DNA from 2 places in the Ensifer sp. ENS07 genome. Region 1 is predicted to be linked to the other one. Evidence: predicted binding sites of a transcription regulator. Region 1 holds the regulator's gene; the other holds the start of a gene.
The links. Region 1 encodes HrcA, which represses chaperone genes, less so after heat shock. Its sites were predicted from a motif close to GTTAGCACTCNCNNNNNGNGAGTGCTAAC; they were not measured.
Positions count from the first base shown of each region.

Region 1 (15,670 bases):
CCGGCACAACAGGCGACGTAAAAGGGATCGAGCAGGTAGGCGCCGCCGAGATAGGCGGAAAGCGCACTTGCCGACACCTTGGCCGTATAGCCGTCATGCAGGACGATCGGCCTTGCATCGTAAGGATAGGCAAACGCGACCGAGAGATCGAAGCCGGTGACCGATCGGAGCATCCGATCGAGCGCTCGGCCGAAATCTTCCGTGCCGATCAGGCCGATCATCGCCGAGATATCGACGGACTCGCTTGCGAGCATTCCCTTGTCATCCCCCAACCCTACGTATCCCCCATGGGATATCGACAGCCCCTCACTCGTCAACAATAATTCCAGGAGAGTGAGAAACCGGATCCGTCGCGGGTCGTCATCGGCGACCGCTGCGAAGGATGCGCCAAGGGGAGGATTAAGATGGCAGGCAGGCTTTCAGGCAAAGTGGCGCTGATCAGCGGTGGCGCGGGAGGCTGCGGTCTTGCCGCATCCGAGCTGTTCGCGCGCGAAGGCGCCAAGGTCGGCATCGTCGATCTGCCGCGCAGCAAAGGCGAAGAGGTGGCCGCCTCGATCCGCGCCAACGGCGGCGAGGCGATTTTTGCCCCGGCCGACGTCTCGGTGTCGGCCGAGGTGACGTCCGCCGTCAAGGCGGTTGAAGCGGCCTTCGGCGCCATCATCGTGCTCTTCAACCACGCCGGCATCCTCGCCGTCGGTCCCTTCCTCGAAACGGAGGAGGACGAGTGGGACCGGCTGATGGCGGTCAATGTGCGCAGCATGTTCCTGATGACCAAGGCGGTACTGCCAGGCATGCTTGCGGCCGGCGGCGGCAGCATTGTCTGCACCTCGTCGATTTCGGCCGTGGCCGCAACGCCGATGGAGGTGCTCTATGACACCACCAAGGGCGCCTGCCACATGTTCGCCCGCGCCATCGCCGTGGAATTCCGCGACCGCGGAATCCGCTGCAACGCAGTCTGCCCGGGCTTCATCGCCACCGACCACGGCAAGCGCGAGCTCGTCGGGCTCAGCAAATACGGCGTTGACGTTTCGGAAGCGGCGATCGCCGCGCAGCAAGGCCGCATGTGCGATCCGAAGGAAGTGGCGAACGCGGCATTGTTTCTGGCGAGTGACGAGGCGAGCTTCATCAACGGCACGCATCTGTTCGTCGACAATTGCTTCACCGCGGTTTGAGGGAGGGGAAAATGCTTCAGGCAGGTGGCCACTGGCGCAACTGGGTCGGTAACCAATCATGCATCGTGCGCCATCGCGGCGCGCCGGAGAGTGAGGCGGCACTTGCCGAAATGGTGCGCGAGGCAACCGCGCAAGGGCTGAACGTTCGCTGCGCCGGTTCCGGACATTCCTTCACGCCAGTGGCGCTTACCAGCGGGCTACAGCTGACACTCTCGAGCATGCAGGGCGTCGTCAACATCGACAGCACCCGCAAGCGCGTGGCGGTCAAGGCCGGCACCACTATCAACCAGCTCGGCAAGGTGCTGAAGGAGAACGGCCTGTCGCTGATCAACCAGGGCGATATCGACAGCCAGGCGCTAGCCGGCGCGCTGACGACCGGCACACATGGCACCGGCGCCAGGCTCGGCAACATGGCCTCGCAGATCGTCGGCATGCGGCTGGTGCAGCCCGACGGCAGCATCCTCGTGGTCGACGAGACCACGCCGGATCTGCTTGAGGCGGCACGCGTCTCGGTCGGCATGCTCGGCGTGATCTCGGAGATCACATTACAGGCGATGGAAAGCTACAATCTCCATGAAAAGCTCTGGCGCTGCACCTTCGACGAAATGATCGAACAGCACGACGAGCTTGCCGCCAAGCACCGCCATTTCGGTTTCTTCTGGTGCCCGGTTCCGGAGAGCCGCCACTGCTACTGCCTGCCGGACACGGCCTCGGTGTCGACCACGGACAAGACCTCCGACGTCTGCGAGATGAAGGTGATCGACATCACCGAGGAAGCGCCGATGGAGCGCGGGTTCGAGAAGATCGCCTATTCCTCGGAGATCTACCCGATCGAATACGTGCCGAACTTCCACGAGCTCGAATATGCAGTGCCCGTCGCCCACGGCAAGGAAGCGGTAAAGGCGGTGCGTAAGCTGATGCTGGAAAAGCACCCGACCTGCATCTACCCGATCGAGTATCGCTTCACCGCCGGCGATACCGGCTGGATCAGCCCCTTCTTCGAGCAGGATTCGATCACGCTTTCGGTCTCGGGCGAACCGGGCACCGACTATTGGGAATATCTGAAGGACGTGGACACGATCCTCAGGCAGTACGGTTCGCGGCCGCACTGGGGCAAGCTGCATTTCCTCGGCGCCGAGGATGTGACGGCACTCTACCCCCGAGCGGGCGATTTCCGGGCACTGAGGGCCAAGGTCGATCCCGAGGGACGTTTCCTCAACGATCACCTGCAGCAACTGTTCGGATAGCGCCGGCGAACGAACGCACACCGCTACGCTTAGCCCAAACAAGAACGCCGCGCGAAGTTCGCGCGGCGTTCTTGTTGAATTCTGATCGGCAGGATCAGGCGGTCGGCGCGTCGCCGTTTTCGCCAGCGACGACCTTGGGGCCGCCCTTGGAAACGCCGACCATGGCCGGGCGCAGGACGCGGTCGCCGATGGTGTAGCCGGCCTGGACGACCTGCAGCACCGTGTTGTTCGGCACATCCGCATTCGGGATTTCGAACATCGCCTGGTGGAAGTTCGGGTCGAACTTCTGGCCTTCCGGCTCCAGCTTCTTGACGCCGTGGCGCTCAAGCGCCGAGAGCATCGAGCGCTCGGTCATCTCCACGCCTTCGATCAGCGTGTTGAGACCGGCCTCACCGGCTTCCTTGGCTTCCGCCGGAATGGCATCGAGCGCGCGGCGCAGGTTGTCGGATACCGCCAGCATGTCGCGGGCAAAGCCAGCGACGGAGTAGGACTTGGCATCCTTGACGTCGCGTTCGGTGCGACGGCGCAGGTTGTCCATTTCGGCGGCAAGCCGAAGGTACTTGTCGCGCAGCTCGGCGCTTTCTGCCCGTGCGAGTTCCAACGGATCGGGCTCGGCAACGGCTGCTGCCTCGGCAGCGTCCGGTGCGGCGTCGAATACCTCGTCGGTGGCCTCGGGTCCGTGCTTGTTCGTATCGTCGGTCATGACGTTCTCCGCAGTGTCGTCTGTATTGTCCTTCGCATTTCCACGCCGCAAGCGCGAGCCTGCGTTTCAGCAAAAATGCTTGGGGACTGGATTTGAAGCCGATATCGAGGTTTGGGGCCGAAAAATCAAGGGTTCAATCGCGCTCCTACAGCGCCGCGCGTCCTATCAGACGCGCGAAGGTCGCTGTAGCACTTTGATTTGCTGCATGTCTTTGTCCTTCATCGAGATCGATCAATGAGACATGCAGCGACTAAAAGCGCCCTTAGCGCGAAAGCCGCGACATCAGCTGCGCGGTATAATCGACCATCGGAACGATGCGCGAGTAGTTGAGCCGCGTCGGCCCGATGACGCCGACGGCGCCGACGATGCGGTCCTCGCCATCGCGATAGGGCGCGACGATCAACGACGAGCCGGAAAGCGAAAACAGCTTGTTTTCCGAGCCTATGAATATCCGCACCCCAGGGCCGCTTTCGGCGAGATCGAGCAGCTCGATCATGCTGTCCTTCTTTTCGAGATCGTCGAACAGCATTCTGAGCCGGTCGATGTCCTCGGCACCCTCGAGGCCTTCGAGCAGGTTGGCGCGGCCGCGCACGATCAGGCGCGCCGGCTTCTCGTCGCCCTCGTTGCCCGACCAGATGGCAAGACCGCGCTCGACAAGATCCTGCGACAGCGCGTCGAGCTCGCCGCGCACCGTCAATTTCACCTTTTCGAGCTGCGCCCGCACCTCGGCGATCGTCTGTCCGGCGAGATGGGCGTTGAGGAAGTTCGCCGCTTCCGTGAGCTGCGAACTGGTGACGCCGGCCGGGAGCTCGATGATGCGATTTTCCACCTGGTCATGTTCGCCGACGAGCACGGCCAGCGCCTTGGTCGGCGCCAGGCGGATGAACTCGACATGCTTCAGCACCGGATCGGCCTTGGCGGTGATGACGAGACCCGCGCCCCGCGACATGCCCGACAGCATCTGGCTCGCTTCGGTCAAAAGCGTATCGACCGGCTGGGTATGGTCGTCGCGCCGCACATGGCGATCGATCGAGGCGCGATCTTCGGGAGAGAGGTTGCCGACCTGCATGAAGGCGTCGACGAAGAAGCGCAGGCCCGTCTGGGTCGGCAGGCGACCGGCACTGACATGCGGCGAATAGATGAGACCGAGATCTTCGAGATCGCTCATAACGTTGCGCACGGAGGCAGGCGACAGCGCCATTGGCAAAAGCCGCGACAGGTTGCGCGAGCCGAGCGGCTCGCCGCTCGTCAGATAGGTCTCCACGATGCGACGGAAGATTTCGCCCGAGCGCTCGTCGAGCGCCGCGGCGATTTCCTTTGCTCCGGGATTGCGCAGTACCATGTCACTCCACATATGCAGGCACATCCTGCCGTGGCCGGAATATAGTGTCCCTGCGGTCCGTTGGCAAAAGGGAAAAAACGGTCGAATGTCCGGCTTTCCACCGGATCCCTTTACCTCTGCCATGCTCTGCAGCGCCGCGCATCCTTGGACGCGCCAAAGGTCGCTGCAGCACCTTAAACTGCTGCATAATTTTGTCCCTAAATCGATTTCGATTTAGGGAATTATGCAGTAGAAGGCTCACGAGATACGATAGGAGTTGACGATGCGGCCATCCGGCAGAAAAACCGATCAAATGCGCAAGGTTTCTTTCGAGCGCAATTTTTCCAAGCATGCGGAAGGCTCCTGTCTGGTGCGGTTCGGCGACACGCATGTGCTGTGCACCGCAAGCCTTGAGGAAAAGGTTCCGGCCTGGCTGCGCAATGGCGGCAAGGGCTGGGTGACGGCGGAATACGGCATGCTGCCGCGCGCCACCGGCGAGCGCATGCGGCGCGAGGCAGCCAGCGGCAAGCAGAGCGGTCGCACCCAGGAAATCCAGCGGCTGATCGGCCGGTCGCTGCGCGCCGTGGTCGATCTGCCGGCGCTCGGCGAACGCCAGATCTCGATCGACTGCGACGTCATCCAGGCCGATGGCGGCACGCGCACTGCCTCGATCACCGGCGCCTGGATCGCGCTCCACGACTGCCTGAAGTGGATGGAAGCCCGCAACATGGTCAAGGTCGAGAAGGTCCTGAAGGATCATGTCGCGGCCATTTCCTGCGGCATCTTCGCCAACCAATCGGTGATCGATCTCGATTACCTCGAAGATTCCGCTGCCGAGACCGACGCCAACTTCGTTATGACCGGCTCCGGCGGCATCGTCGAGATCCAGGGCACGGCCGAAGGCAAGCCGTTCTCGGAAGAGGAATTCGCGAGCCTGATGGGCCTTGCCAAGACGGGCATTGCCGAACTGGTCGCGCTGCAGAAGCAGGCGATCGCCGGCTGAGGAAGGAACGTCAAGATGGCCCCGGCGCTGGAAGGCATTCTCGAGACCGCCCTTTACATGGGTGATCTCGATGCCGCCGAGGCCTTCTACGGTGGCATTCTCGGGCTCGCAAAGATCACGCGTGCCGGCAACCGCCACGTCTTCTATCGCTGCGGACCGGGCGTGCTTTTGATTTTCAATCCGGCCGAAACGCTGAAGCCGCCGATCCCGCACGGCACGAGCGGCCAGGGCCACATGTGCTTCCGGGTTTCCGCCGCAGCGCTGGACGCCTGGAAGGCGAAACTGGAAGCGGCGGGCATCGCGATCGAAGCGGACACCCGCTGGCCGAACGGGGCGCGGTCCTTCTATTTCCGCGACCCGGCCGGCAACAGCCTTGAATGTGCGGAACCGGGCCTCTGGTCCATCGACTGAACACGAAACGGAACACCATGCGCAAACTCGACAACAAGACGCTGATCGTCGCCAGCCACAACGCCGGCAAGATCCGCGAAATCCGCGACCTGATCGGCCCGCTCGGTTTCGAGGCGAAGTCGGCGGCCGACCTCAACTTCATCGAGCCCGACGAGACCGGCACGACGTTTGAGGAGAACGCCACGATCAAGGCGCTCGCCTCGGCCAAGGCCTCCGGCCTGCCGGCACTTTCGGACGATTCTGGTCTCGCGATCGACGCGCTCGATGGAGCGCCCGGCGTCTATACGGCCAACTGGGCCGAGCGCGAAGATGGCAGCCGCGACTTCGCCATGGCCATGCAGAAGGTCGAAGATGCGCTGCAGGAGAAAGGCGCCAAAACGCCTTCCGAGCGCACCGCCCGTTTCGTCTCGGTTCTTTGCCTTGCCTGGCCGGACGGTCATGTCGAGCTTTTCCGCGGCGAGGTCGAAGGCTTCGTCGTCTGGCCGCCGCGCGGCGGCCAGGGCTTCGGCTATGATCCGGTGTTCCAGCCCAAGGGCTACGAGACCACCTTCGGCGAGATGAGCGCCGACGAGAAACACGGCTGGAAGCCGGGTGACGAAGAGGCTCTGTCGCACCGCGCCCGCGCCTTCAAGATCTTTGCCGAGACCTGCCTCGGAGCCTGATCTGAGCGGGATGAGGAAAAGTGCGTGCGGTTTCCGCCCGCATCCCGCTCTCTACTGAAAGTGACCATGAGAGACGCAATAATGCAAACTGCCACGCTATCGGCGATCGGTGACGGCATGGACCCCGGTTTCGGGGTCTACGTGCATTGGCCGTTCTGCGCGGCCAAGTGCCCCTATTGCGACTTCAACAGCCATGTGCGCCACCAGCCGGTGGACCAGCCGCGTTTCGTTGCAGCTTTCCTTAAGGAAATGGAAGAGGTGCGCGAGCTCTCCGGCCCGCGCACGGTCACCAGCGTGTTCATGGGCGGCGGCACGCCGTCCTTGATGGAGCCGTCGACGGTCGATGCCATCCTCCAAGGCATCGCTCGCCATTGGCATGTGCCCGACGGCATCGAAATCACCATGGAGGCGAACCCGTCGAGCGTCGAAGCGACGCGTTTCCACGGCTACCGCGCTGCCGGTGTCAATCGCGTCTCGCTCGGCGTCCAGGCGCTGAACGACCGCGATCTGAAGTTCCTCGGACGGCTGCACAATGTCGAGGACGCGCTGAAGGCGATCCGGCTGGCGCGCGAGATCTTCCCGCGCATGTCCTTCGACCTGATCTATGCCCGTCCGAACCAGACGGTCGAAGAATGGGAGCGTGAGCTGAAGGAAGCCGTCTCCTACGCGGTCGACCATCTGTCGCTCTACCAGCTGACGATCGAGGAAGGCACGCCCTTTTACGGCCTGCACAAGGCCGGCAAGCTGATCGTGCCTGATGGCGAGCAGTCGGCAGTGCTTTACGAGGCGACGCAGGACATTACCGCCGCCATCGGCATGCCGGCCTACGAGGTTTCAAACCACGCCCGCCCGGGTGCCGAGAGCCGGCACAACCTCACCTATTGGCGCTACGGCGACTATGCCGGCATCGGCCCGGGCGCCCACGGGCGCCTGGGCATCGGCAATGGCAAGATCGCTACCTCTACGGAGCGCAAGCCGGAGGAATGGCTGCGGCTCGTCGAGACCCATGGTCACGGCATGATCGAGCGGGAATCCCTCGATCTCGAAGCACAGTCCGACGAGTTGTTGCTGATGGGTCTGCGCCTCAAGGAAGGCGTCGACTTGGCGCGATGGCAGACGCTTTCCGGCCGCGACCCGGACCCGGAGCGCGAGCAGTTCCTGATCGATCACGGCTTCATCGAGCGGCTGGGCAATTCGCGCCTGCGCTGCACGCCGGCCGGCATGCTGATCCTCGACGCCGTGGTCGCTGATCTCGCCTGCCCCTGAGGGCAGGCGGTCTTCGCCGGCTACAGACTCAATCGAACGTTTCACCTGACAGCGGCGTGGCCTGCATCGACGGCCGGCCTTCGAATGCATCGAACCAGCGGGTCAGCCTCGGACGGTTGCGAAACGACGGCAGGTTGCGAAACGCCATCCAGGACAGTGCCGTCGCCAGCGCGATCTGCCCGATATCCACGTCTTCCTCGGGCGATAACGTCTGCTCCAGCCAATCGTAGGTCGCCTCGATCTTTTCTTCGTAGCCCTTGGCGAGTTCCGGATAGCGCAGATGTTCGGGGCGCCTCTCCCACTCCCAGCGCAGGCCGATCCCGGTCTGGGCAAGAACCTGCGCCACCGACTGCATGCGCAGCGCCCGCCATCGAGGTTCGCCGACCTCGGGAATCCGCTTGCGTCCCTCATGCAGCGTATCGAGATAGGCGCAGATGACATCGCTGTCGAAGATCGGCTCTTCGCCCTCACGCAACAGCACCGGAACCTTGCCGAGCGGGTTTTCGGCATAGACCTCGTCGTTGCGCCGCGTTGGGCTCGTCTCGTGGTGGATGACTTTCAGCCGGTCGGCAAGGCCGATCTCGTGAGCAAAGACAAGCGCCTTGCGGGCGAAGGGAGAGTGGGTTTGATAGTAGAGGATCATGGCTGCCTCGCGGGATCTGGCGTGAATTCCTGTTCCCGTGAAGAGATATTGCATCGCGGCCGATAAAGGCGCTCTGTTTCTTCGGCCACGATGCAAGTTTGTTTCGTCTAGGCGGCTTTCATCGGATCGCCCCTCAGCCGGTTGAGCTCGATGCCCCTAGCCACCAGCCGGGCGACCTGAGCGTCGTCCACGTCATCGGTGGTGCGCAGGCGAATATAGGCCATGTCGCCCTTGCCGCCGCCCTTCTCCAGGCGTGCGTCGAGATCGAGCATCTCGGCGCCGCGCCAGAAACCGAAGGTCACGTAATCCTTTGCCCCCTTGAGCAGACAGACCGCGCCGCCGGCCTCATAGATGGGATGGCCCCATTTGACGGCGTCATTGAGCGTGCCTGTGGCCAGGAGGGCACCATGCAGGCGCTTCGCCACGTCGGCCGGGACACCGGAGAGGCCGGCAATGTAGTCGTTGACTGTTTTGGTCATGGTCGTCTTTCGAGCGCTCCGTTTCTGTCAGTTGCTGAAGGGAATGAGGGCGCGCAGCCGCGGATCCCGAAGCCAGAGGCCGCCCCAGGCGATCACGCCGAGATAGAAGCCGAAAAGCAGATGGGTGAAGAGCGGGCTGCCGGCCCGCAGATGCGTCGCCATCGCCCCGCCGAGATAGCCGGTGAGCAGAATGGCGCCGAGGATCGAGGTGCGCGGGATCACATAGAGCACCGTGCACAACAATGTGAGAATGCCGAGCAGCCGCGCCAGACCCTGGTCGGCGGAATAGCCGAGCGCGACCATGGTTTCGGTGACGACAGCTAGCGGCACAAGCTTGATGACGGCATCGAAAATCAGGAAGGCGACTAGCACGCCGCTGAGGAAGCGGCCGAGGATGATCGACTTTGCCCTTGGGGCGGGCATAACGAGGCTGGTGGTCACTGATTTCTCTCCTTGGATTTCGTTCTCGGTCCAAGGACGAAAGCGCATGAGGGATCCCGACAGGCACCGTCAGATTTTTCTTTCGGAGATCTCGATACCAGGCGTTTCATCGAGCTTGTCGAGCTGCATGCGGATGTAAGCGCATTCGGCCGCGTTGGTCGCAAGCGCAATCGCATGGTCGAAGGCCACACGCGCCTCGCGGACCTTGCCGAGCTGCTTCAGGAGATGGCCGCTCAAGCCATGGAAATAGAAATAGCCGGAGAGCTTTTCCGCCAAGGGCGCGATCATCGCCAGCGCGGCTTCCGGCCCCTGACGCTTCGAAACCGCCACTGCGCGATTGAGCGTGATCACCGGAGAGGGCTGCAGCCGCTCGAGCGCCTGGTAGAGCAGGTCGATCTGCGCCCAGTCGGTCTCATCCGCACGCTCGGCGCGGGCATGCAGCGCCGCGATCGCCGCCTGGATCTGGTAGGCGCCCGGTTGGCGGTACTGCATCGCCCTGTCGATCAGCGCCAAGGCCTCGTCGATCAGCGAGCGGTCCCACAGGCTGCGGTCCTGGTCATCAAGCAGGATGACGGCGCCATCGGCGTCGAAGCGGGCGCGCGCCCGCGAATGCTGGATCATCATGAGCGCCGTCAGCCCCTTGATCTCCGGCTCGGCTGGGAAAAGCTGAAGCAGCAGGCGTCCGAGCCGGATCGCCTCCTGGCACAGGTCGGCCGAGACGCTTTCCGGGCCGTTCATCGCCGAATAGCCCTCGTTGAAGACGAGGTAGATCATCGTGGCGACGGCGGCGAGCCGATCTGACCGGTCGGCCGCATCCGGGGTCTCGAAGGCAAGGCCGGCGGCCGCGACACGCGACTTGGCCCGCGTGATCCGCTGTTCCATCGCCGCCTCGCTGACGAGGAAGGCGCGGGCGATCTGCTTGACAGAAAGGCCCGAGACGATGCGCAGCGCCAGCGCGATCTGCTGCGTTGCCGGCAGCGCCGGATTGCTGCAGACGAACAGCAGGCGAAGAATGTCGTCGCGATAGTGGGAGCCGTCGAGCTGGTCGGCGAGCGCGCCCTCCTGATCCTCGAGGTCGGAAAGAATTTCCTCCGGCGGCAGCGCCGTTTCGCGGGACTGGCGGCGCACCTTGTCGATGCCGCTGTTGCGGCCGACGAAGATCAGCCAGGCGGCGGGGTCGCGCGGCGGGCCGCTCTTCGGCCAGGTCTTCAAAGCCCGGATACAGGCCTCCTGAAACGCTTCTTCGGCAGTGTCGAGGTTGCGGAAATAGCGCAACAGCGCGCCCACGGCCTGCGGCCGGGCCGAAACGAGAGCGAGGTCTATCCAGGCTGTGTCTGTCATGAAGCAAGCTCACTGGGTTTGTAGATGGCAAGAGGACGGATTTCATAGGAGCCGGCGGCCGGATTGGCAGAACTCAGATCACGGGCGAACTCGAGCGCATCATCGAGAGACGCACAGTCGATGACATAGAAACCGAGCAGTTGCTCTTTCGTTTCGGCAAACGGGCCATCGATTACGATCGTCTCGCTGTGACTGTGCCGGAGCGTCGTCGCCGCCGTCGTCGGCATCAAGCGCGCCACCGGCCCAAGCCGGCCTGCCTCCGCATATTTGCTCTGTACGGCCAACAGATCATGCATGACTTTTTCGTCCTGCTCCTTGGTCCAGGCGTTCGTGACATCTTCTTGATTGTAGCAAAACACGGCGTAAAGCATCGGAACTCCAGCTCCTGAAACAAAGACGGTGGCGGCAAGCAATAGCCGACAACCCGGATGAAAAAAACAGGGCCGGTGGTGCTTTCGCCCACCGGCCCGCAATGCGTGCAAATCAGAAATGCTCAAGCGTTGTCGCGGCACTCTAACTTGGTGTCGATGGCCGGTCGAGAAAAGAGGCGCAGAAGCCGCCCGTCGATCGCCGCCAGACCGGCCGCGATCAAGGTCATGCCCAGGAAGTGCTTGGGTTCCAGCGTTTCGCCGAGGAACAAAGCGCCAAGCAGGATGGCGCTGACCGGGATCAGGAAGGTCACCAGCATCAGGTTTGTGACACCGGCCGTTTCCAGGATGCGGAAGAACAGGACGTAAGCGAGCGCCGTGGAAATCAGCGCGATGCCGACGATCGCCGCCCAGACGTCGAAGCCGGGCATGGGAAGCGTCCAGGGATGATCGATCAGCAGCGACAGCGGGACCAGCATGATGCTTGCGGTCGAGACCTGACCGGTCGCCGTCACGATCGGCACCACGCCCATGCGCTTGAAGCGGCGGGCAAAGACACCGGCGAGCGCATAGGAGAGCGCTGCGCCAAGCACTGCGACCTGGGCAAGCAGGTTCGAACCAAGGCCACCGAGCGCCGCCGGACCAATCATCATCGCGACCCCGAGGAAGCCGACGACGACGCCTGCAAACCGGTTGGCTGTCAGCTTCTCGTCATCGGTCAGGAGATGCGCGACGATCACGCCGAACAGCGGCGTGGTGGCGTTGAGGATCGAGGCAAGGCCGCTTGCGATATGCGTCTGCCCCCAGACGATCAGCGAGAAAGGGATGAGATTGTTGAGCAGCCCCATCCCGAAGAAGGCCAGCCAAACGCGCGGGTCGCGCGGCATCGACAGTCCCATCAGTCGAACGAAGGCGAGCAGCGCGAGCGCCGCGAGACTGACGCGGAGCGCCACGATCGTGACTGGAGGCAACGCCTTGACGGCGACGCCGATGAAGAAGAAGGAGCCGCCCCACAGAATGGAGAGCAGGATCAACATGCCCCATTCCCGGGCGCCCATGACCTTGGCCTGCGTTGCTTGTGTCATTGCCTTAACCCTCGTTTGTTTGTCAGGCTAAACCGTGATGGCATCGACCATCTTGACTTTGTGCCATTATTCTCAGGATATTGAGCTTCGAACAAACGATCATTTCTCGCCGCATGATTGAGTTTGGCTAAACCATGTCGACATACCTTCCTTCGCTTGCCTCGCTTCGCGCCTTCGAGGCCACCGCGCGACATCTAAGCGTTACCAAGGCCGCGCAAGAACTGAACGTGACGCCTGGCGCCGTCAGCCTGCAGGTGCGCGAACTGGAGCAGGCGTTAGCAGTGACGCTGTTTGAGCGCCGGCCGAGACAGTTGGCGCTGACGGAGGACGGCAGCACCTATTTCGCAACGCTCAGGCGCGCGTTCCGAATGATGCGCGAGGCGACCGAGGAACTGACGGCGCGCAAGCGTGCGCCGGTGCTGACGGTCAGCTGCACGCCCACCTTTGCCGCGCAATGGCTGGTGCCGCGCATCGGCGCCTTCGAGTTACAGGTGCCCGGCATCGACGTGCGCATCAGCACCACCAATCGGCTGACCGACTTCAACAGCGATGGGGTCGACATCGCCATCCGTCATGGGCTTGGCCGCTATGACGGTCTTGTGAGCGAACGATTGATCGATGACGACCCGGTGCCGGTCCTTCACCCGGCACTACGCGCCAGGAACCCACTCGACATGCCGGGTGACCTTGCCGCGCATGTGCTCTTGCACGACGTCCATCGTCAGGATTGGAGGCTGTGGCTGGATGCGGCGCGCGCCGACGGGGTGGACGCCGGGCGAGGGCCGGTCTTCGTCAACAGCAACGGCGCGATCGAGGCGGCCAAGGCCGGCGACGGCGTTGCATTGGTGCGCCTGTCGCTGGTCACGCGCGAGCTTGCGGAGGGTGTGCTGGAAGCCCCCTTCCCTGAGGGCGTGATGACCGGGCTTGCCTACCATCTCGTCTACCCGCCGGCCGCACTCGACCGCCCGCCGGTCACGGCCTTTCGCGCCTGGATCATCGAACAGGCACGAGCCGAGCAGGGTGTGGGGAATGCGGCGACCAAGCGTCCGCCGCAGCCGGCACTGAAAGCGGTCCGGTAAAACAAAAGAGCCCGGGCGAACCCGGGCTTTTTTTGCGGCAATGCGCCTCGACTATTCGTTGATCAGGCGCTTCAGCAGCTCGATCTCATGGCTGAGCTTGGTGTCGCCCGAAATCAGCTCCTCGATCTTGCGCACGGCGTGCAGCACGGTCGTGTGGTCGCGTCCGCCGAAGCGACGGCCGATCTCCGGGAAGGAGCGCGGCGTCAGCGTCTTCGACAGATACATCGCGATCTGGCGCGGCTTGACGATGACACGGGTGCGGCGGTTGGAGACGAGCTCCTGGCGCGAGACGTTGTAGTGCTTGGCGACGACCCGCTGGATGTCCTCGATGCGCACGCGGCGGGGTTCGCCGGCGTTGACGAGGTGGCCGAGCAATTCATCGACGCGCTCGAGCGAGAGCTGCGGCTCGAAGGAGCGGCGGAACAGGAGCTGGTTGAAGGCACCTTCCAGTTCGCGGCCGCTGGCGGTCACGTTGCGTGCCACATGGCTCAGGATTTCGCCGGGAATGTCGAGCGAACCGTCGTCCTGACGGGCCGTGTCCAGGCGGCGCTTCAGCATTTCCAGGCGCATGTCGTAGTCCGGGCCGTCCATCTCGATGGCGACGCCGCCCTGGAGACGCGAACGAACGCGGCTGTCGAGCGATTCCAGTTCCCACGGTGCGCGGTCGGCTGCGACGACGACCTGCTTGGCGGAATCGAGCAGCATGTTCAGCAGGTGGCAAAACTCATGCTGGATCGACTTGCCCTGCAGGAACTGCATGTCGTCGATGATCAGGAGATCGATGTTGCGCAGCGACTCCTTCAAGGACAGCGCGTCGTTGTCGCGGATCGCGGTGGCGAAACGCCACATGAAGTATTCGGCCGTCAGGTAGACGACGCGCGGCGCACGCGCGCTCTGCAGCGCCTGGATGGCGATCGCCTGCAGAAGGTGCGTCTTGCCGAGACCGACGCTCGAATGGATGAAGAGCGGGTTGAACCGCACCGCACCGGCGCCGGCTTCCGCAATCGTCCGGGCGGCGGCAAGCGCCACGCGGTTCGAGGAACCCTCGACGAAGTTTTCGAAATTGTAGCGCTGGTCGAGCGGCGAGCCGAAGAGCGGCGCCTGGGTCGGCCTCTGCATGCTTGCGACAGTCGCCGCGGCAACGGTTGCCACCGGCTGGGCTGCGGCCGGACGGCGCGCGGGCTGAGCCGGAGCTGCTTCTGCCGCCTGCGGCAGCGCTTCTTCCTGGGTGGTCGGACGGGCGCCACGGGTTGCCGTGCGCACCAGGATCTCGATCTTCATGATCTCGCCGTCTTCCTGCTGGAAGATCGAGGTGATGAGGTCAAGATAACGGTTGTTGATCCAGGACTTCAGGAACGTGGTCGGCACCGAAAGGCGCACAACGCTCTTGGATACGGAATGGAGCTTCAGACGCCCAAACCAGCTTGCAAAGACATCCGGACCGACTTGAGCTTTGAGACGCGCACTTACCCGCTCGAACAGTGCGTCGTGCCTCATGTCGGTTTTTTCCCCCGCCGCCTGAGATAGATTGCTTCCGGCTTGAAATGCGTCTCCTTCTTTCTGAAGTGCGCCCGCCGTCACCAAATTCATCTGCATTTTGCCGCCTTCCAATTCATGTTCAGATGCCGTCATCGCTGCCGGCCTCATCTCTTATGTCCGTCGCCCGCGGCGCCCGTATGGGCCATGCCGCTTTCGCCGAACGTCACAGTCGCAGACGACGCCGGGCTCCTCATCTCCCGCCTCGCTGCGCGCTACGCGCACCCACCTGCCCTGCTGGGCCGGAGGATGTCCCCTCGCGCCTCTCGTCAACAATCCCTTCGACGCGCTCCCGCGCCGTACCGGATCCTCCTCCTCGTCAACAGCTCGTCGCACCCTCGTACGAAGCGATGAGCCGCGCGTTGGACCTTGGCCTCGCGTCGGGCGCCGCTTGCACCCTCCATCGAGGCCTCCTGCATCTTTCCTTTGTCGTAGCCGATCAAAGGGCAAGACAGGCAGCCGTCAAAGCGCCGCAGCGACCTCTAGGCGTCCGACCGGACGCAGGTGCTGCAGATGGCCGCCTCACAATCACAGGACGAAAGTTTCCCGTCCGGAGCGGTATGAACCATCCGGTTTTTTCACCTTCGACTTGTCTGATTGAACGACGCGGAGCCGCCCTGATACAAAGGACAGAAACATCGAAACCATTTCTTCGAAATGGCCTCTTTTGCTTCTTTTTACAGATGTGGTCCGTGTCCCCTGTGGAGGGCATTTAGGCAGGATCGATGGGCAAGATCAATCGCGATTTTTACGCAACCTTAAGCGCTGGCCGTTGACTCTCCGGCCGCCATTTGCTTGCCGCATTCCGAGTCCGAGAAGAATCCCTGTTGAATCAAGGGTTTTGATTTTTCGCTCTTTGCTTAGCTGGCGAAAAAGAAAAAAAATAAAAATTCGCTTGACTCAGAATGGGCCG
Region 1 covers NZ_JACVBE010000004.1:301,905-317,574, reverse strand. The annotation lists gene IB277_RS16515 (helix-turn-helix transcriptional regulator) at 1-254, opposite strand, end outside; gene IB277_RS16510 (SDR family NAD(P)-dependent oxidoreductase) at 405-1,172, shown strand; gene IB277_RS16505 (D-arabinono-1,4-lactone oxidase) at 1,184-2,419, shown strand; gene grpE (nucleotide exchange factor GrpE) at 2,514-3,122, opposite strand; gene hrcA (heat-inducible transcriptional repressor HrcA) at 3,385-4,464, opposite strand; gene rph (ribonuclease PH) at 4,727-5,446, shown strand; gene IB277_RS16485 (VOC family protein) at 5,462-5,857, shown strand; gene rdgB (RdgB/HAM1 family non-canonical purine NTP pyrophosphatase) at 5,875-6,519, shown strand; gene hemW (radical SAM family heme chaperone HemW) at 6,601-7,785, shown strand; gene IB277_RS16470 (glutathione S-transferase family protein) at 7,814-8,428, opposite strand; gene IB277_RS16465 (DUF1801 domain-containing protein) at 8,536-8,907, opposite strand; gene IB277_RS16460 (DoxX family protein) at 8,935-9,330, opposite strand; gene IB277_RS16455 (RNA polymerase sigma factor) at 9,418-10,689, opposite strand; gene IB277_RS16450 (YciI family protein) at 10,686-11,060, opposite strand; gene IB277_RS16445 (DMT family transporter) at 11,183-12,142, opposite strand; gene gcvA (transcriptional regulator GcvA) at 12,277-13,221, shown strand; gene dnaA (chromosomal replication initiator protein DnaA) at 13,273-14,718, opposite strand.

Region 2 (15,670 bases), on a different contig from region 1:
ACATCGACTTCGACAGCGCGACCAAGATCACGAAGAAAGTCAACGACACCGGTAGCGATCAGCCGCGTGCGGTGCTGGCATATTACCTTGCCTTTATGTTGACCGTATTTGAATACTCCTCCGCATTGACTGCGCCGATGATCATTGACAGTCCGAACCAGCAGGATCAGGACGCAACGAACGTCGCTGCCATGATCGACCTGATCTTTAGCACGAGACCAGATGAGGGGCAGACGATCCTCGGCACGGTAAACCTTCACGATCAGGTCGTGAAGGACGGTAAGATCATAGAGCTTGTCGACGAGCTTTCGGTCATGTCGTCGACCGTCTACGACGATGTCCTCGCCACAATGACGCCTGCCCTCGACCGGATCTAGGGTCGGACTACGCACTCTCGTGTTGTGTTCGACCGGCACGATGAATCGCAGAAGTCTTGCCCCCTTGTCGGTAGAGGCGCCAGATCGTGCGAATGGCGTCCGCCGCCTGCCGAGGGGCAATGAGTGTAGCCTTCTAGCTGGCACCGTAAACTTAACGAAGTACCGATCAAAATGTGGGATCTGGCGGCATGACCCGATCTGCCCGTGATCCTCTTTATCGCCGCCACCGATTTCCAGCAGAAGTAATCGCCCAAGCGGTTTGGCTTTACTTCCGGTTTCCGCTCAGTCTGCGCATGGTCGAGGATATGCTGGCAGCCCGTGGCGTCACCGTCTCTCACCAGACTGTGAAACTGTGGGCGGAGAAATTCGGCAGGCACTTTGCCAAGGATATCCGTAAGCGATCAGCCGGCAGGCTCGGCGACAAATGGCACCTCGACGAGGCCGTCATCACCATCAGGGGAAAGAAACACTGGCTCTGGCGCGCCGTCGATCAGGACGGTTTTGTTCTCGCAACCACGTTGCCGGCCGCATCCTGGAACTCAGCGCCCTCAAGGCGAGCGGGCATGGCTCCAGGCTTGGCAATTGCCTCGTCCGGCTCGATGCGCATTGACACCGTTTTGCGAACCCGATCGCGCAGAAATTCGATTTCGACTTCCGATCCGACCTGAGCCAGGCCGACACGATTGCGGAGATCTGCCGAGCCCGTGATTTTCCGATTGTTGACGGCGATGATGACATCGCCAGCTCGAAGGCCCGCCTGTTCCGCGGGGGAATCTGTCTCAACGTTGCCGACGACGGCGCCGTAGCTTTCCTCGATGCTGAGCGCTTCGGCCAGGTCGGGAGTCAGGTCCTGGACGGAGATGCCGATCCGGCCGCGCCGCACTTCGCCATGCTCGATCAGTTGCTCCATCACGGCCGACGCCATCGCGATCGGAACCGCAAAGCCGATGCCGACATTGCCGCCGGCGGGCGCGATGATTGCGGTGTTGACGCCGACCAGCAGCCCGTCTGTCGTCACCAGTGCGCCTCCCGAGTTGCCGGGATTGATCGAAGCATCCGTCTGGATGAAATCCTCATAGCCCTCGACATTGATGCCGCCGCGGCCAAGGGCGCTGACGATGCCGGAGGTGACGGTCTGGCCAAGCCCGAACGGATTGCCGATCGCAACAACGGGGTCGCCGACCCGCAGGGCACCGGAATCGCCGAACGAGAGCGCCGTCAGCTTGTCGGCGTCGATCTTCAGCAACGCTATATCGGTTGCCTTGTCGCTGCCGACCAGTTCGGCCGTGAAGCGGCGGCGGTCCTTCAGGGTTACCGCAATCTCGCCGGCGTCCGCGACGACATGGTGATTGGTGAGGATATAGCCTTTGGCGGCGTCAACGATGACGCCGGAGCCCGCGCTTAGCCGCTGCTGCTGCTCAGGCAGATTGAAATAGCGGCGGAAGAAGGGATCGTTGTAAAGAGGATTGGTTTCGGCGGAAGCGCGAGACCTTACTGCAATGTTGACGACTGCCGGCGTGACGTCCTCCAAGACATCGGCGAGCGACGGTTGAGTGCTTGCCGAAATCGCCGACTGCGGCTGCGCCGCCGGTAACGGCGCAGGTACCAGGATGAGGACGAGTGCGGCGAATACGCCAACATATTTCGACGAACGCGTGGTCATTTTTGGCCCCGAATTCTTCAGATCCTCCTTCGGTGCAGGGGGCGGGCCCTCGGGGCCAGCCTCATCGGAGCCACGATTTTGGCTCCTGCCAAACCAGCACCAGTCCGATCACCAGTCCGATATCGAAACGCCGCTCCGATTCAGGCGCAAAGCATCTCTTACTTCACAAGTCTACCCAAAGCCCGCGCCCCGTCGGGGGCGCGGACTTATCATTGCAGTCAGAAGTCCATGCCACCTCCCGGCATCGGCGGGAGCGGTGCATCCTTCTTCGGCTTCTCGGCGACCATTGCCTCGGTGGTGATCAGCAGGCCGGCGACCGAGGCGGCGTCCTGCAGCGCGGTGCGAACGACCTTGACCGGGTCGATCACGCCCTGAGCGTAAAGATCCCCGAACTCGTTGGTCTGGGCGTTCCAGCCATAACCAAAATCGGTCTTCTCGCGCAGCTTGCCGACAATGATCGAGCCTTCGGCACCCGCGTTCTCGGCGATCTGGCGCACCGGCGCTTCGATCGCACGGCGAACGAGGTCGATGCCGTGCCTCTGGTCGGCATTCTCGGTCTGAGCGTTGTCCAGTGCTTTGACGGCTCTCAGCAAAGCGACGCCTCCGCCGGGCAGCACGCCCTCCTCGACGGCCGCCCGCGTGGCGTGCATGGCGTCGTCGACGCGGTCCTTGCGTTCCTTCACCTCAACCTCGGTTGAGCCGCCGACGCGGATGACGGCAACGCCGCCGGCAAGCTTGGCCAGCCGCTCCTGCAACTTCTCGCGATCGTAGTCCGACGTGGTTTCCTCGATCTGCGCCTTGATCTGCGCGACGCGGCCCTCAATCTCCGTCTTCGAGCCAGCGCCGTCGACGATCGTCGTGTTATCTTTTTCGACGACGACCTTCTTGGCGCGGCCAAGCATATTGAGGGTCACGTTCTCGAGCTTGATACCGAGATCTTCAGAGATCGCGGTTCCGCCAGTGAGGATCGCTATGTCCTCCAGCATCGCTTTGCGGCGGTCGCCGAAGCCCGGCGCTTTGACGGCAGCGACCTTCAGGCCGCCGCGCAGCTTGTTGACGACGAGGGTTGCGAGTGCCTCGCCTTCGACATCCTCGGCGATAATCAGCAGCGGCTTGCCGGATTGAACGACCGCTTCGAGAACCGGCAGCAATGTCTGCAGGTTCGAGAGCTTCTTTTCGTGGATCAGGATGTAGGGTTCCTCGAACTCAACCCGCATCTTCTCGGGGTTGGTGACGAAATACGGCGAGAGATAACCGCGATCGAACTGCATGCCTTCGACGACTTCCAGCTCCGTCACTGCGGTCTTGGCTTCCTCGACGGTGATCACCCCTTCGTTGCCGACCTTTTCCATCGCTTCTGCGAGGAAGCGGCCAATCTCGGTGTCGCCATTGGCCGAGATGGTGCCAACCTGGGCGATCTCGTCGTTCCTGGTGACTTTACGGGCGTTCCGCCGCAGTTCCTCGACCACAGCTTCGACTGCTTTGTCGATACCGCGCTTGAGGTCCATCGGGTTCATGCCCGACGCCACAGCCTTCGCACCTTCCTTGACGATCGCCTGGGCGAGAACAGTCGCGGTGGTGGTGCCGTCACCAGCGATGTCGCTTGTCTTCGAGGCAACCTCCCGCACCATTTGGGCGCCCATATTCTCGAACTTGTCCTCAAGCTCGATCTCCTTGGCGACGGTCACGCCGTCCTTGGTGATGCGGGGCGCGCCATAGGACTTGTCGATCACCACGTTACGGCCCTTGGGACCGAGCGTAACCTTGACGGCATTGGCGAGGATGTCGACGCCGCGCAGCATCCTTTCGCGGGCGTCGGAATGAAATTTCACTTCCTTGGCAGCCATTTTTCTACTCCTTCCTCAGGCAGCATTCCTTGTCTGGCAAGTCCGGATCGGCACTAGGCTGCGTTTCTCGCTACGGCGTCGATCTCGACCACGCCCATCACGTCCGATTCCTTCATAATCAGCAGATCCTCGCCATTGAGCTTGATCTCGGTGCCCGACCATTTGCCGAACAGAATGCGATCACCCACTTTCACATCGAGCGGTCGCAACTGCCCGCTGTCGTCGCGCGCACCCGGGCCGGCGGCAACGACCTCACCTTCCTGTGGTTTTTCCTTCGCCGTATCTGGGATGATGATGCCGCCGGCCGTCTTTTCCTCGGCCTCGATGCGGCGAACCAGGATACGATCATGCAAGGGACGGAACGTCATTTCGCTCTCCTCATCGACAAACAGATTTTTCAACGGGTCCTCGGCGCCGCATTCGGAGCGAACCGACGCGGGGCGCGCCGACCCTTTCGGCATCGCGCGCAAATCGATCTGGTTTTTGTCTTTTCGAGTTTCAAGAGGGAACTAGAAATTTTTTAGCACTCTACCCCATCGAGTGCTACCGGCATGAATTCATGAGACTATTTCACGTCGCTGGTGGTTGGAGGGTGTGGCTGCCTCTTGACGCAAGGCATCATGATCCCCACCTCATTCTCATCGACGCCGAGGTGGGTCGACACCAGTCCGGGAGCCCCAAGCTTCTTGGCGCTCCCTCGTACCTATGTTTCGACGAAGTCTTCCGCGGCTTCGGCCCGCCATCGTTGCTCGGTGGCACGTCGCCCTTCAATGGTTCGTGGCCGCACGTGGAAATCGAGGAGAATGACAACGAAATCCGCCTGATCGCGGAGGTACCAGGCGTCGATCCAGACAACATCGAGGTGCTGCTGGAAGATGGCGTGCTTACGCTTCGCGGCGAGAACAAATCGGAGACTGAGGACAAGGATCGCCGGTTCAGCGAGCGCTACTACGGGCGCTTCAAACGGCGGCTGTCCCTTGGTCGCCAAGTCGATGAGGACAAGGTCGCCGCTTTGAACTGCATTTCCCAATCCGCGATGCCGCCATTGCCTACGCAAAGCGACAGAAACTGAATTGCACCGTCGTAGACGACAGGAGCCGCCGTCCCTAGTTTTCGTTGATATTCGCCGGCAAGCTCTACCATTCAATCCCCGTTGCTGCGCGATCGGCGCATCGATCGGCATCGCCAATTTTCGGAGGAGCCCGCCGCTGAAGCGGCGGGCCGTACTCTCCTTTTTCTCGATCATACATGTGCATGCGGGTTCCGCCGATAGTCCCAGAGTGCCCAGGCTGACACGGCGGTGACGAGCACGCCGAGGACCACATGGGTCCACATCGCGTTCATGTTCGCCGCGAATTGAAGCAGCCAAGGCGAGACCATCAGCCAGGAGAAGATGCCTCAACCGCACCACCGCCTACCGCTCCTCCAGGCCTAAAAGCGGCCGCCGGAACATTAATGAAAAGCGAAAGCTGGCACCGTGCCGTCTGAAGAAGGCATTCTTTCGATGGGAACTGAATTCCCAGTCCGTATATCTTTGACGGGCCGCCTCATATGAGAATCGCCCGTCGGAAAGCTGGCAAGGCTTTGAAGCAGGCGCCAGATAACTCCGTCAGATATCGTACCGCGAATCGAGCTCTCGCAGGGCAGACCGAACCTCATCGATTGAAACCGGCTCAGGCGTTCCTGGTATATGACGGAGAGCTGGCTTCGAATCTATCGCGTAAAAGTCCGAAGACCACGCGGCGAGAATGGCCCGTTTATCATCGACAGAAAGTGCAGGAGCCTTCACCACATCCATTGGACGTCGAAACGGCGACCAGTGAGATGCTAGAACTTCCGGTCCGATGTTCACGGCAGTTGCGGCAATCTGCTTAAACATATCGTCCATCATCGGTTCACCTCAGCTTAGGTGCGGCTTCCTGCTCCACCTCGCATGATACGCCATGACGAGGTCAGTTTCCGGCGCCAGCAGATCGTGCTTTTCCGCGAAGGCGGCAAACAAGCCGCGTGCGGTCTCAGCTTCGATCTCGCCGCACAAGGCAGCACGGCATGCCTTGAGCGCAACCGAATGCGGACCATCCCTGAGCGATATCGGCCACTCGACCAGATGTCGGTAAGCGTCCATCACGCTTCTCACTTCCGTCGGGAATCCAAGACCGACGAGAATTCGCACAGGGTTCTTGAACATATCGGGTTTCATAACTCTCTCCTTTCCAACCCGGTGTGTCCATGGGCGCCATCGAAACGGCGCCCATCCGATGTTTTCGTTTACGCCGCGCTCTGGGCTTCGATCTGCGGCGCGGCGTCCAACCTTCCAAGAACGGAACCGCTTTGAATACTGACCTTGCGCGGTTTCAATGCCTCCGGAATTTCCCGGACGAGATCGATGGTCAGCAGACCATTGCTCAGTCCCGCTCCACGCACCGTGACATGGTCGGCGAGCTCGAAACGATGTTCGAACGGGCGGTGGGCGATGCCTCGGTGCAGATAGGCTTCGGACGGAGAATCCTGCTTCTTGCCAATAACGGTGAGAAGATTGGTCTGGAACGTTAGGTCCAGGTCGCCTTCGGCGAAGCCGGCAACCGCAATCGAGATGCGGTAGCTGTCGTCACCCGTCTTGACAATGTCATAGGGCGGCCAATCGCTGGTCGAACGGTCGCGCTGGGCGTTTTCCAGAAGATTGAAGAGCCGGTCGAAGCCAACGCTCGATCGGAAGAGAGGCGTGTAGTCGTAAGATGTTGCCATAGCCATATCCTCCTGAAAGCAACATGGATATGGAGCGCCGAAAGACGGCGCTTCCAGCATTGCCAGCCCTGTTGTCAGCGGCTGGCGGCAAATAATCTGGTATTTGTGAAATCCGGCTTCAAGTGCCGCCTTGGAGAATTTTCGCAAATCTCAGTGCAGCTTGAACTCACCTCCAATACGGCGCCATTCGTTCGGCCGGATCAGGCACTAATGCGTATAGCGAACGGAATGCAGCGGGCCGTCGAGATTGACTTGCCAGATTTCTGGTAGGCAGTCAGTGTGAGCGGCAGAAGGCTCAGATCGGCAAAATCTTGCGCAAGCGACGGAAGCCATTAAATCGGACGGAGCCTATGTCGATAGATATCGCGACCATTAGACGTATTGCCCGCCTTGCCCGTCTCGCACTCAGCGAAGACGAGGCTGAAAAAATGTGTGGCGAGCTGAACGAAATTCTGACCTTCATCGAGCAACTTTTGGAGGTTGATGTCGAAGGCATCCCTCCGATGACCTCGGTTGTGCCAACAACCATGAAAATGCGCCAGGACGTCGTGACCGAAAGCAATCATGCCGAAGAGATCGTGGCGAATGCTCCTCTCAGTGAGCGCAACTTCTTCCTGGTCCCCAAGATTCTCGAGTAAGCACAGACAGCCGCAGGCTTTGGAGCATTTCACGGCCGGCGATCGCAACAAACGATGCGCCCCTTTGCGTGGCGCGTGTTGGCGGCTTGAGATTTCCGGCCCACATCCGATGCTTCGAAAGCTTGCCGATCTCGTTTGTGATCGAATGATGTGTCATGGCGAAGGTCCTGTCGTTTTGCACTTAATCAGGTTCTTCCTCAAATTGTGGTTCACTCACCGTTAGACATGATGCCGCTATGGGCGGGGATGCACACGAACACGAAATGGTCGCCCGGCCCAGGTGCAAAAGTTCTGGGTGTCGCGCCCACTGCCTGATGACAGTTGGGTTGTTTCCGCTGCCTGTCCAGGGTTCGGCATTTGCCCTGATTGCGGCCGGAGGACTCGAAATCGGCATGGCTGGTCCAACCGGAGCCTTCAGGATCTGCCGGTCCAAGGAAAGGCAGTAACGGTTAAGCTTCGGTTGAGCCGCTGGCGGTGCGCACACCCGAACTGTCAACGACAAACGTTTACCGATCGACTTCCGACGAATGCTCCCCCTTATGCGCGCCGGACAACGGAGGGTCTCAGAGATTGTCGGTCTGCTCGGCCACAGTGCCGGCGGTCGTCCTGGCGAGCACTTGATGCGAAGGCTCGGCGGCATGGCTGTCAGCGATGCCGCGCTCGCGCGTTGCGACGCCACGATCCGGGTCGTTGGCATAGGGAGCTGGCGGCGATCCTGGCGCTACGGGGCCGGGTGCGGCACGCTCATCGACAATCACAGCAGAGGGTGTTCGATGCCGTGCATGCCTTGCACAAGGAGGGTCTGTCCTGTTCGGAGAAGGCGAAATTCTCAAGGAAGCGCTCGAAATTGCCACCGGCCCAAAAAAACATCTGTTGCGCTCGCTGTCATTGCCGAAGCACTTCGCGGTGACGGCGGTGTGCGAGACTTTGGGTGTTGCCCGGTCAAACATGGCAGAACGTGCAAGGCAGATCCCTTCCAAAGCCCGTGGACGGCCGCCGCTTGCTGATCGGGGACTGGTTGAAGGGATCAAAGCGATCATCGCCGACATGCCGACCTGCGGCTATCGCCGGGTTCACGCTATTTTGCTCGAAACGCCACCAACGAGGGGCGTGCCTGGCCAAATGCCAAGGGCGTTTATCGAGTGATCAAGCTGCATGGGCTGCTTCTTCAGCGCCATACCGGTGCTATCGATGCCCGCCGCCATGATGGCCGTGTTGCGGTCGAAGTGTCGAACCTTCGGTGGTGCTCAGTGCGCATTCCGGTGAAGTCGGCCGCTGATTCCGAAACGAAGCCGGCCACCTATTCCGATCGCACCGGCTATCGCCACTATCGCTCCGACCCGGCGATCTGCCGCGACTGCCCGTTGTTGGCCGCCTGCACATCAAACGCCGCTGCGACCCGCACCGTCACCCGTCATGTCTGGGCCGATGCCCGCGAGCGCACCGATGCCAACCGCCTGACGTCCTGGGGCAAGGCGATCTACAAACGCCGCAAGGAGACGGTCGAGCGCTCGTTTGCCGACGCCAAGCAGCTTCACGATCATCGCTATGGTCCTGACCAGGGCCCCACCCAAGGCCCGGCGCGCCGCGACGACACATACAAGCCGCCGCAATCCACTCGACAGCGCAAACCCCAAAACAAAAACCCGCCGAAAATATCGACGGGCTTGTCAGCAGTCTGAGCCCGCCGCTGAAGCGGCGGGCCATACTCCAATTCTCGATCATGCGTGGGCATGCGGGTTCTGCCGATTGTCCCAAAGCGCCCAGGCCGACACGGCGGCGACGAGCGCTCCAAGGACCACGTGGGTCCACATCGCGTTCATGTTCGCCGCGAATTGAAGCAGCCAGGGCGAGACGATCAGCCAGACCCCGAGCACCAGGCTCGACCACTCTTCCCACTCAGCAAACGCCGACAGCGCGGCGACCGCCAGAGCGGCGAGCAAGATTCCGACAATCCATGCGTTCCACGCCGGTATGGTTTCGCTGGCGAAGCCGAGCACCCAAGGTGAAACGAACAGGGCGACTGCGAGAACCAGATTGAGCCAATCCTGTGCTTTCTTGCTTTCCATCAGTCCATTTTCCATGACAACCTCCACGAATGAAGCTTGATCGACGGTGTTCTCGCGTGCTGTGCACGCTGCGCGAAACGATGTAATTTCGCGAAATACGATCTTCAAGAGCCCGATTATCTCCGTGGGCTGCAGCTACCACGACTAAGGCGATTGTGATCGACTGTCTCGGCAGATCGACGATCTTTGCGTAGGCGAACAGTGGCGGAACACCCTTGGAGGAAAGCCCGCGACGAAAGAGCGCGGCCATGCTCTCGAACCCGCGGTCCGCCCCGGACCTTTGAGTTCGCATATAAGCGTGGATGCATAATGCACACTCCACCCCTTGAACTCGCCAAGCCGCGAGAATAAATCTTTGGCGGGCGCCATCCAAAAGCGCTTTCCTTGTTGAAAACCAACGAATTCAGTGAGGTGGAAATGCACACGAAGATGTTTGACCGACCAGTTTACCTGCGTGAAAGGAAGGATCTGGTCCTCGAAATCACAAACCTGGACGACGCGATCGATTTCCTCGAGGAGTGGTCCAAAGGAGATCGCGATATCATTCATGACGCGACGCTGAAGACCTGCTACCTGGCACATGACGGCCACAAACCAGTTCAGGTGGCGCGCGACGCGCTCCGCTCCTTTGCGCACAAGAAGGGCATCCTTGTGAAAGCTCCTGCGGTGTTGCCTTGGATGATCAAGGCCAAGCCGGGCGGCGGTCGAGTGCACCCGTAAACCGGCTTTCTGGAGTGGGGGGCCGCGCTCGCGGCCTCTCTAGCGAGCGCGGTAAGCAGCGCTTGTTGCGTGGTTTTCAAGGTTGGCTGGCGCGGGCGGCAGTGAGCCTGCCTCCGAAACCGCTTTCCTCCCGTGGAAGCCATCGATAGCGCAGAGCTTCAACCAGCAGCAGCAGCGCGAAGGCAGGCGATGCCAAGCGGCGGCTCGGATAGTAGAGGTGATCTCCAGGACGAGGGACACCAGTCCGCTAGTGCCTGGATCAACCGTCCTTTCTTCACGAGCGGACCCAGGTGGTCGCACGGCAGGCAGGTAGGCCGCACCCGTCGAGGGCGGCGTCGAAACGACGTATTTTTGCGGAAACTGATCTTCAAGAGCCCGATTGTCACTGTGATGGGGCAGCCAACCATGAGTGACGAGATCTACGCCCCGCACCCTCCGTCCGCACGGTGGCCCAGGGGCCGTAAAGGCGAACGTGGGCCTGACACGATCAACCGAACTGCCCGGACATCGCGTCTGGCGGCTCTATCAGAACGCTTTAAGGGTGATGGCGAATTGCTCCGGTGCGCCGGAGCGAATGCTCGAAAGGCTGGGGCACTAAGAAGTGCCCCAGCCCAGCCATTCTAGGTAAGCGAGCGTTGACCGCCGGTACCCGTCTTCGCCCCGGGGAGTCCATCTGCACGGGTCGACATTCCCGCGTCTTGGCAGGCGTCCATAAACGCTTCTCGCGCGATGGCGACTGGCGTCACTCGGTTTAGGGCGCGGCGGCATGTTTGAACCGCCCGATTGTACTTTCTGCCGCGATAGATGGCCCAATCCCCTTCGAGGAAATCGAGCACGTCGTTGACAGAAGTGAAGACCTGAGACGCCCCGTCCTTCATCTGGACGGTGACGGGAGTCATCAAAACCAATTCCGGGTTGAGCATGATGTTCCTCCTTTCGCATTCAAGCCGGATGAAAAAGAAGTGAAGAAAATATCGGCGCAGACAGAGCAGATTTCAAGTCTTCCAACCCACCACATGTCGACGTCGATTAACGATCCGAGCGAACAGATCGCCGCCTACCCCCTCAACACACCCGGTTCACGGTGTAGGCGCGGGTATCCTTGCCTGCGCCTTGACAGTCGACGATCTTCGCACAGAAGAACCGGTCGGGACGAACCCTGACGAAGGAAGCCCACCATGGCCACCACGGACGATCAGCGCGAAATCCAACGTTGCTATGATCTTGGCGCAAACGTCTACATCACCAAGCCCGTCGACTACGACGGTTTCGCCCATGCGATCCGCTAGCTCGGCTTGTTCTTTTCGGTGATGCAGGTTCCAAGGCCGTCTCGCTTGGTGGTGTTGTGACCGAACTTTGTGACCAACGCATTCAAGTATGCCTACGAATCGCGAGCCATTGGCGAAAACGGGTTCGCCTCGTTCGAAGGGAGGACAACGCCGTGCTGGTCGTCGAGGACGACGGGATAGGCTGGAATGGCGAAGGAGATGCGAAGGGGACCGGCTGGCCAGCAAGATCGTTCGCGCGATGGCGACGAGTCTTGAAAGCATCGTGCGCTACGAGCTCCGCTGGCACGCGCGCAAGCCTTGAATTTTCCCCGTGATTGATCTCGTTCCGGGGTAGGCTCGGCCCCGGCACTCGTCTCGCTCACACGTCTTCACACGGCATGACGGCCATATTTGTTGGAGGCTGGCATCACGACAGGGAACCGGTCTACAAGTGGACCGTCTGCTCTTCCAAGCCCTCGCGGCTCCTGTGACTTTCGATGCCGTCATGGTGCGCTTCGCCGGCTCGATGAAATCTGGGCCCCGAGGCCTCGACCGGCCTCTTTCAAACGAGAAGCGTCGATGACGAAGCTTCTGGCTCGAAACGAGGAGACGAACCTTAGCCAGTTGAATTGTCGGCTGGCGGAAAACGCCAACCTTCCAATGAGGTTTCCCGCCAATCGGGCATCGCTGAGGGGGTGAATTTCGGCACGAATTTTCCGGCCTGGCGCTCCCTCATGAACTTCGGCGCGCGTCGGCAACCGAGGCGGCTGTTGTTTGAACGCGCTGGTCGGCTACACAGGAGGGGATCATACGCTGGTCCAGGTCGAGCTTAAATTCCCCTGACGAGAGGCGGCCATAGCCTTCGCCGAGAGGCAAGAGCCCGAACTTCCACCCAGAACGGCCTCGCCCGAGCGCTCGATCACGTCCCCGCGAGCTACGGAGAAGCTGATCGAGGCACTGCCCAGTAAGCGATCAAAGCGCAAAAGCCAGGCCGCTCGTTTCGGTGAGATCAGAGGCCGCCCGAGCAAAGAATGATCTATTCTCAAGCAACGTCGGCTCTTGAAACGCGCGTTTTGCTCACCTACCTCATTTTTGCCGGATGCCCCACTCGGGTCCTGGCACGGGAACGATGGTCCACTCATGCGTTGGACCGGGTTCGGTTCATATCACTTCGCAAGGAGGATATGGTCCGGCATCTGCCCGACCCCCGCCTTCTTGCGTTAGCGCGCTGTGCGATCGACCGTCTCGGTCTTCTCATCGTGTCGTCCCGACCGCCTCCGATCCATTCGGCCTCCGGCATGCACTTGCTTGGCACGTCGCAAGCAACATGGCTGATTAGGAAACGAAGGAGGATGCACATGCTGGTATCGGATTTTGGCCGCATCGGGTTCGACCCGTTTCTGGAAATGCGGCGCATGCAGCAGGAAATGAATCGGCGCTTGTCCGACATGACAACCAAAGCCGCCCAGGAGTTTCCACCCGTCAACCTCTGGATGGGTGAAGACAGCGTGGCGGTGACTGCTGAATTGCCTGGGATCGCGCCTGACGATGTCGATCTTACGGTTCGCGAGAACACGTTGACATTGGCGGGCGAACGCGGATCCCCGGCGGAGGACGAGAAATCCGTCTGGCACCGGCGCGAGCGAGTGTACGGAAACTTCTCACGAACGGTGCAATTGCCTTTCCGCGTCGATCCGGAACAGGTCGAGGCGCGTTTCACCAACGGGCTACTCGAAGTCGAACTGCACCGGCCGGAGACGGATCGGCCGAAGAAGATCCAGATCAAAGGATAAGGAGGCAAACATGGCTCAGGAACTGAAAACGACCGAGCGCCGGACCCCAAGCAAGCTTGACGGTGGCGAACCGACCCATTCGCGCCCGGTGTTTGTCCCGCGCACCGATATCTATGAGACAGAGGACAATGTCGTTGTTCTCGTCGACATGCCCGGCGTCGCCTCGGAGGGTGTCGACATCACGCTCGAGAAGCGGACGCTGGCGATTCGCGGCTACGCGACGGACCAGCAGCATGACAACTATCGCCAAATCTACGCCGAATATGGCGCGGGCAATTATGAGCGCGTCTTCACGCTGTCCGAGGATATCGATCGGGACAGTATCGAGGCATCGCAGAAGAACGGCGTCCTGCGGCTGGTCCTCCCGAAGGCCGCGCCGGCCAAGGCGAGAAAGATCCAGTTGAAGATGGCGTAATTCGTCTGGAGAAAAGGAGGTTGACCATGCAGATTAGAGATCTGATCCCCTGGGGCAATAACAAGGGAAGCGAAATTGCGAAGTCAGACGAGGGAAACCCCATCTTTTCGTTGCAGCGCGATGTGAACCGTATCTTCGAGGACTTCTGGAAGCGGTTCGATCAACCGTTCGGCGCTTTCGGGCGTTGGGATACCGGCGGGCCGCGAACGGACATCGCCGAAACCGAGAGTGCCCTCGAGGTTTCGGTGGAACTTCCAGGAATCGATCAGAAGGACGTCGATGTCTCCCTGACGGACAGCGCGCTCACGATCAAGGGAGAAAAGAAGAGTGGGCAGGAAGAGAGCAAGAAGGGGTATCACGTGTTGGAACGCTCATACGGGTCGTTCTACCGCTCGATCCCGCTCCCGTCGGGCGTCGACACGGATAAGGCCGCCGCGCAATTCAAGAATGGTGTCCTGACTGTGACGGTCCCAAAAACGGAGGAAGCGCTGTCGCGTGTGAGGAAGATCGAGGTGAAGGCGACCTGACATCTACTTCACGGTCGTGAGATGCGGCGGACGAAATCCGTCGCATCTCTTACGATTACTGCATGAGTCTCGTCCGGGGATACGCCATGAGCGAAGCGCGGGCGCGGGCGAGATCTTCTCGGGCGACGGTCAGCATCGCGTCTGCCCTATCCAGAGCCGCGAAAGCGGCCGCACTCGGATTGGGCCGTTCCGCAGTGATGCGAACCCAGGCGCGATCGATTTCAGCAAGAACGGCGCGAACATTCGCGATCGCTCGTTCAATGGCATCGTAGAGAGCAATCTCCTCTGCGGAGACTATTCGCGAATTGTCATCGGTCATCGATCTTTTTCCGGCCACACCGGTCCATTGTGCATGCTCGAATGGCAAAACTACCACCAAGAGCGCTCATTTTAAACAGTAGCGTGGCAACGATGGGATCGAAAATGGGTGAGAAACGCCGAACCGGTGGGCGCCGATGGACGTGTGCTAGAGGCATCAAGGCTGATAGTCGCGGCCATGGAAACGGCTCATGAACGTTGGTCCACTGCCAATTCTCCCCTCTGCCTTCAACATCAGTTTTCCTGAACGGACACGCCATTCTGGTCAAGCGGGACTTCAACGCCGGCCGGCTTCGTTTCCTCGCGATAGAGGTAGACGCCGAGGACTATGACGGCGACAACCAGGCCGCCGATGATCAGGTCGAGGGTGTTGTTTTGCTGCATGAGAGCAATTTTGCCTCTAATAGGTGAAGGGAGGAGCGGTTATCCGACACAAGTTTTGATGAGCTGGCATCAATATCAACGGCGACACGGATCCGAAAAAGTCAGCCCAACAACCACCCCAAAAGGAAAACTGAGTATGCCGACCCCGCCAAGCAAAGCCGCCCGGGCCTGCGTGCCCATTTGCTGCGCCGTCCCGCCCGCCGATTTCGACACGTCCGTCGTAAACATCGGATACCCGCTCGCGCGCTTGATCCAACACGCCGGTCGTTCGATTGATCTTTGCCACTTCACGGCGAAGCGTCGCGATCTGCTTTCCTAATGCGTCGTGGGTATCGCCGACCGCCGGAGCGGCGGGTTTTGAAATCTTGGCCATCAACACGTCCCTAAAAAGGCCTTGTCCAATCCACGTGTTCCGTATCAATTCTTGGTCCCTTGCGAGTGAAAAGGTCCCGTTCCAGAACCTTTCCATATTTGGTCGTCGCCCGGATTAGCGTTGCCAGCGGCCTTCGTACTTGAACTCAGGGGCTGCCTTGAGCTGATCCTTGGTCGCATCCATCACCGCCGTCCACTTCTTGTCGTTTTCGACATAGGTGATTTTAACGGCCTTCGGGCTCACGATCACGTAGCGATCGCCCATCCCGAGAAACCCGCCAACCGACGCGATGTAACCCGTCAGCTGATCCTCAGACAGGATCAGATCCTTGATCTCGCCGATCGTCTCGTTGGCATTGTTTGTGACATTGAGATTGATGAGGTTGTAGCGGAGATGTCAGGTTAACTTCGTTGGGCCGAGATTTGGGACAACTTCGGCGCTCATGCAGTAGTGACACCGGCAATCGAATGCCAGTGCGCGATCGCTCTGACGCGATGCAGATGAATGGCCATGGCGGTGCGTTTCGAGCGCGG
Region 2 covers NZ_JACVBE010000006.1:326,184-341,853, forward strand. The annotation lists gene IB277_RS20885 (AAA family ATPase) at 1-377, shown strand, start outside; partial or broken gene IB277_RS20890 (IS6 family transposase) at 566-898, shown strand; gene IB277_RS20895 (Do family serine endopeptidase) at 868-2,040, opposite strand; gene groL (chaperonin GroEL) at 2,259-3,887, opposite strand; gene IB277_RS20905 (co-chaperone GroES) at 3,941-4,255, opposite strand; partial or broken gene IB277_RS38145 (Hsp20/alpha crystallin family protein) at 4,597-4,899, shown strand; partial or broken gene IB277_RS20915 (SPW repeat protein) at 5,130-5,273, opposite strand; gene IB277_RS38150 (hypothetical protein) at 5,497-5,778, opposite strand; gene IB277_RS20925 (DUF982 domain-containing protein) at 5,788-6,087, opposite strand; gene IB277_RS20930 (Hsp20 family protein) at 6,156-6,632, opposite strand; partial or broken gene IB277_RS38155 (protein usg) at 6,783-6,896, opposite strand; gene gatC (Asp-tRNA(Asn)/Glu-tRNA(Gln) amidotransferase subunit GatC) at 6,983-7,270, shown strand; partial or broken gene IB277_RS20940 (transposase family protein) at 7,578-8,019, shown strand; partial or broken gene IB277_RS38160 (IS3 family transposase) at 8,087-8,520, shown strand; partial or broken gene IB277_RS20950 (transposase) at 8,575-8,835, shown strand; gene IB277_RS20955 (SPW repeat protein) at 8,992-9,354, opposite strand; gene IB277_RS20960 (DUF982 domain-containing protein) at 9,757-10,059, shown strand; partial or broken gene IB277_RS38165 (hypothetical protein) at 10,136-10,337, opposite strand; gene IB277_RS20965 (DUF982 domain-containing protein) at 10,680-10,982, opposite strand; partial or broken gene IB277_RS20970 (response regulator) at 11,241-11,348, shown strand; gene IB277_RS20975 (Hsp20/alpha crystallin family protein) at 12,686-13,120, shown strand; gene IB277_RS20980 (Hsp20/alpha crystallin family protein) at 13,131-13,535, shown strand; gene IB277_RS20985 (Hsp20/alpha crystallin family protein) at 13,562-14,062, shown strand; gene IB277_RS20990 (hypothetical protein) at 14,118-14,381, opposite strand; gene IB277_RS20995 (hypothetical protein) at 14,615-14,764, opposite strand; gene IB277_RS21000 (hypothetical protein) at 14,781-15,137, opposite strand; partial or broken gene IB277_RS21005 (PRC-barrel domain-containing protein) at 15,252-15,530, opposite strand; partial or broken gene IB277_RS21010 (IS6 family transposase) at 15,578-15,670, opposite strand, start outside.
Region 2: the regulator HrcA is predicted to act here: its motif matches at 4,407-4,435, upstream of IB277_RS20905 (co-chaperone GroES).